DNA from 2 places in the Streptomyces sp. NPDC001678 genome. Region 2 is predicted to be linked to the other one. Evidence: riboswitches for the same ligand, from Rfam matches in the RefSeq annotation. Region 2 holds a riboswitch; the other holds the start of a gene.
The links. A riboswitch is a leader RNA that binds a small molecule or an ion and turns the genes downstream of it on or off. The one in region 2 is predicted to bind S-adenosylmethionine.

Region 1 (4,193 bases), on a different contig from region 2:
CTGTTCTTCCTGCCGCTGCGCTTTCCCGCCTGGGCCGTACTGCTGTTCTGGTTCGCGCTCCAGTGGCTGGCGACGGGGACGGACGCCGGGCGCCCCGGGGTCGCCTATCTGGCCCACGTCGTGGGGTTCGCACTCGGATTCGGCTACGCCTGGGGCCTTCGCACACCTGCGGCTAGAGTGAAGGACGCAGCCAGGTCCACCGAAGGAGACAAACCGACGTGATCACTTCGATCGTGCTCATCAAGACCGACGTGGACCGGATCCCCGAGATCGCCGAGAGCATCGCCGCCATCGAGGGCGTGAGCGAGGTCTACTCGGTCACCGGTGGCGCCGATCTGATCGCGATGGTGCGAGTGGCCCGGCACGACGACCTCGCGGACCTCATCCCGGGCCGGATCAGCAAGGTGCCGGGCGTGGCCTCGACGGAGACCCACATCGCCTTCCGCACCTACTCCCAGCACGACCTGGAAGCGGCCTTCGCGATCGGTCTCGACAACTAACAGGCCCCGAAGGGGCGCGGGGAACTGCGCGACCAGCCCAAACCGGCCCGCAGCCGAAAATCTACGCGGCACCGTCGCCGACAAGCTCCCGCACAGCCCCCACGAACCGCTCCACATGCTCGTCGGGCGTCCCCGCCCCGAAGCTCACCCGAACGGCATTGAGGGACTGTCCCTCGTCGGCCGCCCCGCAGTCGCCGGGCGCGTCCCGGTCGCCACCCAAAAGCGTCCGCACCAGCGGATGCGCGCAGAACAGCCCGTCGCGGACCCCGATGCCGTACTCGGCGGAGAGCGCCGCCGCGAAGCGGGAGCTGTTCCAGCCGTCCACGACGAAGGAGAGGACGCCCACCCGCGGCGCGTCCGGGCCGAACAGCGACAGCACCCGGACCCCCGGGACGTCCGCCAGCCCGGCCCGCACCCGCGCGATCAGCTCCCGCTCCCGCTCCACCAGCCGGTCGAAGCCCGCTTCCTGGAGCGCCTTGCAGGCGGCGGCGATGGCGTAGGCGCCGATGACGTTGGGCGAGCCCGCCTCGTGCCGGGCCACGGTGTCGTGCCACTCGACGTCGACCCCGCCCTCGGCGTTGCGGGCCACGCTGCGGCTGGCGCCGCCGCCCGCCAGATACGGCTCGGCCTCCCGCAGCCAGTCCGCGCGCCCCGCGAGTACGCCCGCGCCGAACGGCGCGTACAGCTTGTGCCCGGAGAAGGCGACCCAGTCGACGTCCCACCCGGCGACGTCCACGGGGTGGTGCGGCGCCAACTGGGCGGCGTCCAGCACGATGCGCGCGCCGTGCGCGTGCGCGGCCGCCGCCAGCTCCTTCACGGGCCACAGCTCACCGGTCACGTTCGACGCGCCGGTCACGCACACCAGCGCCGGGCCGTAAGGCTCCCGGTCGGCCAGCGCCCGCTCCAGCGTCTCGACGGCCTCCCCCGGCGAACGGGGGGCGTCGAGATAGGTGACCTCGGCACCGCGCCAGGGCAGCAGGGCGGCGTGGTGCTCGGTCTCGAAGACGAACACCCGGCAGCCGGCGGGCAGTACGGACGCCAGGAGGTTCAGCGAGTCCGTGGTGGAGCGGGTGAAGACCACCTGGTCGCCCTCGCGGCAGCCGAGGAAGGAGGCGACGGTGGCCCGGCAGCCCTCGAACAGATCGGTCGACAGCTGCGAGAGGTACCCGGCGCCCCGGTGCACGCTGCCGTAGTACGGCGCGTAGGCGGCGACGTCGTCCCACACGCGCTGCAACGCCGGTGCGCTGGCGGCGTAGTCGAGCGCCGCGTAGGTCACCTCGCCCCCGGTGGCGAGCGGGACACGGACGTCACGACCGAGGACGGGCAGCGGCTCGGCGATGGTGGAAACAGGGGCAACAGGGCATACGGACATGGCGAATTCTCCCGGCAGGGGTGATGGATGGAGGCGTACCGGAGAAGGGGCCGGAACGGCCCTAGAGCATTCGCTGCAACACGGAAGGGTCTCCCTCGACAACCAGGATCCCTGGCGAGGGATCCGCGCTTGCCGCAGACGTCGCTGCCCGCGGCCTGGTCATCACCCGGGGCACCCCGCCACGGAAGGAGGGTTGCCGGACAGCAAGCCGGGGCCGAAACGCTGTCACTCGTGACCTGCGCAGCATCATGCCACAGGATCTTGAATGCGCAAGGGCGCGGTCCGCATCGCGGACCGCGCCCTTGCCGGAAGGCCTACGCGTTGCTGGCCGTCACCCACTTCTCCAGCACCCGCCGGGCCGCGCCCGAGTCGATGGACTCGGCGGCCCGCCCCATCCCGGCCCGGATCCGCTCCGTGAGCGGCGCGTCCGTCGGCGTCAGGGCGGCCAGCGCGGCGGCGGAGTTGAGCAGCACCGCGTCCCGGACGGGGCCGGTCTCGCCGGCGAGCAGCCGGCGGGCCACGTCCGCGTTGTACGAGGCATCGGCGCCCCGCAGCGCCTCGATGGGCACCAGGTCGACGCCGACGTCCCGGGGGTCGAAGGACTCCTCCCGCACCCGGCCGTCCCCCACGATCCACACCCGCGAGGTGGCCGTCGTGGTGAGCTCGTCGAGCCCGTCGTCACCGCGGAAGACCAGCGCCGAGGAGCCGCGCTCGGCCAGCACCCCGGCCAGGATCGGCGCCATCCGGGCGTCCGCGACCCCGGTCGCCTGGGCCTTCACCCGCGCGGGGTTGGTCAGCGGGCCCAGCACGTTGAACGTGGTGCGGATGCCCAGCTCCCGGCGGGCGGGGGCCACGTAGCGCAGGGCGGGGTGGAACTTCACGGCGAAGCAGAAGGTGATGCCGGCCTCCTCGGCCACCTCCACCACCCGGCGCGGGGTCAGCTCCAGATTGACCCCGAGCTTCTCCAGGACGTCCGAGGCGCCGCTCGCGGAGGACGCGGCGCGGTTGCCGTGCTTGACGACCTTCGCCCCGGCGCCCGCGACGACGATCGAGGACATGGTGGAGATGTTGACGGTCTTGGCGCCGTCGCCACCGGTGCCCACGATGTCGACGCTGGGGCCGGGCACCTCGATGAGATTGGCGTGCCGGTACATCGCCCGGACCAGGCCGGAGATCTCGGCGACCGTCTCGCCCTTGGCGCGCAGGGCGACCGCGAAGCCCGCGATCTGGGCGTCGGTGGCCTCCCCGCGCATGATCCGGTCCATGGCCCAGGCCGTGTCGTCGGCGCCGAGGTCCACTCCGCTCAGCAGGGCGTCCAGGAGGCCCGGCCAGGTGTGTGCCACCGAGCGCTCGCCGCCTGCGGGGGTCACGTTCATGGTCCACACTCCTGGTGGTCGGTCCCTGGTGGGGCCGTCGGGGGCCCGTTACGCGGTCCAGCCTATCCACGTCCGGGAACGGCGAAGAGCCCCGTCCAGTACTGGACGGGGCTCTTGCCGTGGCGATCAGTGATCAGCTGGGGGGGGGATCAGTGGTGGCCGTGGCCGCTCGTGATCTCCCGGTACTCCTCCGCGGTGGCCTTGGGGATGTGGGTCCCCTCGCCGTAGAAGCCCTTCGAGAGCTTCACGCGGAGCTTCTGGCCGGCCCCGAGCTTGCGGGCCACGCCGTTCTCGTCGACCTCGGGCTCCAGCTCGAGCGGCTTGGGCTGCTCGTGGGCCGTGAGGGTGTGCATCTGCTCCTGCGAGAGCGGCTCGTGGACCTCGACGAACTCACCGTGCGGCAGGCGCTTGATGATGCCCGACTCGCGGCCGTGCAGCACCTTCTCCTTGTCGCGGCGCTGGAGACCCATGCAGATCCGGCGCGTGGCGATGAAGGCGACGACCGGGCCGACGAAGAACGCGATCCGGACGAACCAGGTGATGGCGTTGATCGACAGGTGGAAGTGGGTGGCCCACAGGTCGTTTCCACCACCGACGAGCAGCACCAGGTACCAGGTCAGCCAGGCGACACCGAACGCGGTGCGCGTCGGGGCGTTGCGCGGGCGGTCCAGCAGGTGGTGCTCACGCTTGTCGCCGGTGACCCAGGACTCGATGAACGGGTAGACGGCGATGGCGGCCAGCACCAGCGGGAAGATCATCAGCGGGATGAACACGCCCAGGACGAGCGTGTGGCCCCACAGGTTGATCTCCCAGCCCGGCATCACACGGATGAGGCCCTCGGAGAAGCCCATGTACCAGTCGGGCTGGGCGCCGGTGGACACCTGGTCCGGGCGGTACGGGCCCATGGCCCAGATCGGGTTGATCGACGCGAGGCCGGCGACGGCC
Region 2 (4,193 bases):
GAGACGCGGGCCCCTCGGCGAGCTGAGTGAGCCGGTGGTCGATGCGCGCCGGTCAGGCGGTCACCTTGACCATGTCCGCCTGCGGCCCCTTCTGGCCCTGCGAGATCTCGAACTCGACCCGCTGCCCCTCCTCGAGGGTGCGGTAGCCGTCCATCTGGATCGCGCTGTAGTGGACGAAAACATCCGCACCACCGTCGACCGCGATGAAGCCGTACCCCTTCTCCGCGTTGAACCACTTGACGGTGCCCTGAGCCATGCCTAACTCCCCTATTACTGGCCCTTGCGCAGGACCGCACCTCGCGGACCCGGGTCAGACCTCACCCCCAGACAGGATGGGGGTGTGCGCCGGAACGCGTCGACCGCCGCTGAATGTATCTGCACGGATGCCGTCTGCAACAGGTCAGTCGGACGAGAATTCCGGGCGTGGCCGATCGGTCATTACTGCCGATTTCGCCAGCTTCTCGGGCAAGCCGGGCCGGGCATAACGCAACCAACCCGGCAATTCGTGCACATGTTGTGGGCACAACTTGACGGGTTCTCATATGCGTTCGGCAGTGACACCGGAGGGGGAACGCCCCAACTGTATCGCGCTTCAACAGACGGAATCACCCCGTCCGTTTTACGGGCGGGGTGATTCCGGTGAATTCCGCAGGAACGCTTTGAAAGGGTCGGGCCAAGGGTCCGGCAGCCGGGAGCCGACACGGCCCCGGCCCAGGGCGCCCGGGCCCGGGCGCCCTCGGTCAGCCGCCGGCGACCGCCGGAATGATCGATACTCCCGCGCCGTCCGGCGTGGCCGCCGCCAGGCCGCCCTCGAACCGTACGTCGTCGTCATTGACGTACACATTGACGAAACGGCGCAGCTTTCCGTCCTCGTCGAGAACGCGCGCGGCGATTCCGGGGTGGTTCTTCTCCAGGGAGGCGATCACTTCGGCGAGAGTGGCCCCCTCGGCGGGGACTTCCGCCTTACCGGCGGTGTAGGTGCGAAGGATGGTGGGGATTCGGACGTTGACGCTCATGGGGTCACCTTTTGGTTTAAGAGGCCGGTGAAAGGGAAACGGTCGCAGCGCGTTTACGGACCCGCTACAGCCCCGCCGCCCGGAACGCGTCGAGCGAAGGCGGAATCGTCGCCGTCGGCCCCGCCGCCACCGCGTCCAGCGTCTTGAGGCCGTCGCCCGTATTGAGCACGACGGTGGTCAGCGACGGATCCAGCCGCCCGTCCTCCAGCAGCTTCCGGGTCACCCCGACCGTCACCCCGCCCGCCGTCTCCGCGAAGATCCCCTCCGTACGGGCCAGCAGCCGGATCGCCTCGACGATCCGCTCGTCGTCCACGTCCTCCACGGCCCCGCCCGTGCGCCGGGCGATGTCGAGGACGTACGGCCCGTCGGCGGGGTTGCCGATGGCCAGGGACTTCGCGATGGTGTCCGGCTTCACCGGCCGCACCACCTCGTGCCCGTCCTTGAAGGCGCGCGAGACCGGCGCGCACCCCTCGGCCTGGGCGCCGAAGATCCGGTACGGGCGGTCCTCGACCAGCCCCAGCGCGATGAGCTCCTTCAGCCCCTTGTCGATCTTCGTCAGCTGCGACCCCGAGGCGACCGGCACCACGATCTGGTCCGGCAGCCGCCAGCCCAGCTGCTCGCAGATCTCGTACGCGAGGGTCTTGGAGCCCTCCCCGTAGTAGGGCCGCAGATTGACGTTGACGAAACCCCAGCCCTCGCCGCGCGGGTCGCCGATGAGCTCGCTGCAGAAGCGGTTGACGTCGTCGTACGTGCCCTCGATGCCCACCAGCTCGCCACCGTAGACAGCGGCCATCACGACCTTGCCGGTCTCCAGGTCGTGCGGGATGAAGACACACGACCGCAGGCCCGCGCGCGCCGCCGCGGCGCCCACCGCTCCCGCCAGGTTCCCCGTCGAGGAGCACGAGAGGGTGGTGAAGCCGAAGGCGCGCGCCGCCTCGACGGCGATGGCGACGACGCGGTCCTTGAAGGAGTGCGTGGGGTTGCCGGAGTCGTCCTTGACGTACAGCCCACCGGTGACGCCCAGCTCGCGGGCGAGATTGTCGGCCTTGACGAGCTTGGTGAAGCCGGGGTTGAGGTTCGGCCGGTCCGCGACGTCGGCGGGTACGGGCAGCAACGGGGCGTAGCGCCAGATGTTCGCGGGTCCGGCCTCGATACGGCGGCGCAGCGCCTCGGGGTCGCCGGCCGGGAGCTCATAGGCCACTTCAAGGGGGCCGAAGCAGCCCACGCAGGCGAAGGAGGGACCGAGCGGGAAGCGCTCGCCGCACTCGCGGCAGGAGAGCGCGACGGCGGGGCCGAAAGAGGATGCGGCGGAAGCGGCCGAGGGTACGGAGGTACGACTTTCAACGGCTTGGACAGCCATGGAGGCGAGGCCCTTTCTCCTCATCTTCCTCGCGGCGAACGTCGCCACGAGACGGAATTGGCACCTTCCCCGCCGGGAGCCTCGCGTCTGATGACCGAGACCGGCTGGAGGGTTGCCGGGGCTTCAACGGGCCGTGTCCCTCTGCCCCTCTGGATGAGCGGTATGGCCCGGGCGGACCCGGGCGTTTGTGCGCGTGACGACCCCCGACATAGGACGGCCGTCCGCGTTGTTCAAGACTGTAACGGAAGGGATGGCCGCTTGAGAGGGCCGTCCGCACCGCGAGATGCGTCACAACGAAGATCAGCGACAACGATCAACACCGAGGAGTCACGCACGTGCTGGAAGAGGTGGAACGCTGGCTCGCCCGGCGGTCCTGGTCCGCCGCAGACCGTCCGCTCGACCAGCTGCTGGCCGCGAAGGGGGACACGGGCACCACGGTCAGCGTGGTGCTGCCGGCGCTGAACGAGGAGGCGACGGTCGGGGAGATCGTGGCGACGATCCGCCGGGAGCTCATGAGCGAATCCGTTCCCCTGGTGGACGAGCTGGTGGTGCTGGACTCCGGTTCCACGGACCGCACCGCCGAGGTCGCCGCGGCGGCCGGCGCGCGCGTCGTGCACCGGGACGAGATCCTGCCGCGACTGCCCGCGCTGCCCGGCAAGGGCGAGGTGCTGTGGCGGTCCCTGCTGGTGACGACGGGCGACGTCGTCTGCTTCGTCGACGCCGACCTGAAGGACTTCTCCGGCACCTTCGTCTCGGGGATCGTCGGCCCGCTGCTGACCGATCCCGAGGTGGGGTTCGTCAAGGCGATGTACGACCGCCCACTGGGCGAGGTCGCGGGGCAGGGCGGCCGGGTCACCGAGCTGGTGGCGCGCCCGCTGCTGAACCTCCACTGGCCGCAGCTCGCGGGCTTCGTCCAGCCGCTGGGCGGCGAGTACGCGGCCCGCCGCTCGCTGCTGGAGCGGCTGCCGTTCCCCGTGGGCTACGGCGTGGAGCTGGGCCTGCTCGTGGACGCGCTGCACACGGTGGGCCTGGACGCGCTGGCGCAGGTCGACGTGGGCGTGCGCAAGCACCGCCACCAGGACGGCCGGGCGCTGGGCCGGATGGCCGCGACGATCTACCGCACGGCGCAGCTGCGGCTGGCCCGGGGCCATCTGGTGCGCCCGGAGCTCACCCAGTTCGAGCGCACGGCGGAGGGGTTCGTGCCGCGGACGTACGCGGTGGACACGGAGGAGCGGCCACCGATGGCGGAGATACCGGAGTACGCGCAGCGGCGCGCGGCATAGCCGCCGGGAGACGCGCAGCGAAAGGAACGGGACGTTCCCGTGTGCCACCCGACGGGCCGTGCGTACGTTTGAGCGGTTCGCCGGGCGGCAAGGCTGGCGACATGGTCGCTGAGCATCCCCCGTCCGCCCCGGAAGCCTCCCCGGTGGCCGCCGCACCCATCGTCGTGGCGTCCAACCGGGGGCCCGTCTCGTACGCGCTGCGCGAGGACGGCTCGCTGGCGGCGGGCCGGGGCGGCGGCGGGCTGGTGTCCGGGCTGAGCGAGATCGGGCGGGATCCCCAGGGCGCGGCGGCGGTGTGGGTATGTGCGGCGCTGGGCGAGGGCGACCGGCTGGCGGCGGGGCGCGCGGGCCGAAGACTCGACCCGGCCGACACGGGCGGGCTGCGGGTGCGGATGCTGGACATCCCGGCCGGGACGTTCTCCGCCGCGTACAACGGCGTGGCCAACTCCGTGCTGTGGTTCGCCCATCACATGCTCTGGCAGACCCCGCTGGAGCCGGTGTTCGACAAGGAGTTCCGGGAGCGGTGGGCGGCCT

Region 1: it holds a riboswitch for S-adenosylmethionine, as region 2 does, so the genes downstream of both, ACFYZR_RS01520 (aminotransferase class V-fold PLP-dependent enzyme) here and thrC (threonine synthase) in region 2, are expected to answer to the same signal.

What each region holds. Positions count from the first base shown of each region.
Region 1 is NZ_JBIAUP010000001.1:337,729-341,921, forward strand. Features, by position in the region: gene ACFYZR_RS01510 (rhomboid family intramembrane serine protease) at 1-222, shown strand, start outside; gene ACFYZR_RS01515 (Lrp/AsnC ligand binding domain-containing protein) at 219-500, shown strand; gene ACFYZR_RS01520 (aminotransferase class V-fold PLP-dependent enzyme) at 562-1,872, opposite strand; SAM riboswitch class IV at 1,993-2,109, opposite strand; gene trpD (anthranilate phosphoribosyltransferase) at 2,187-3,248, opposite strand; gene ACFYZR_RS01530 (cytochrome bc complex cytochrome b subunit) at 3,398-4,193, opposite strand, start outside.
Region 2 is NZ_JBIAUP010000002.1:162,052-166,244, reverse strand. Features, by position in the region: gene ACFYZR_RS04275 (cold-shock protein) at 53-256, opposite strand; gene ACFYZR_RS04270 (MoaD/ThiS family protein) at 741-1,016, opposite strand; gene thrC (threonine synthase) at 1,081-2,376, opposite strand; SAM riboswitch class I at 2,394-2,536, opposite strand; gene ACFYZR_RS04260 (glucosyl-3-phosphoglycerate synthase) at 2,712-3,659, shown strand; gene ACFYZR_RS04255 (trehalose-6-phosphate synthase) at 3,761-4,193, shown strand, end outside.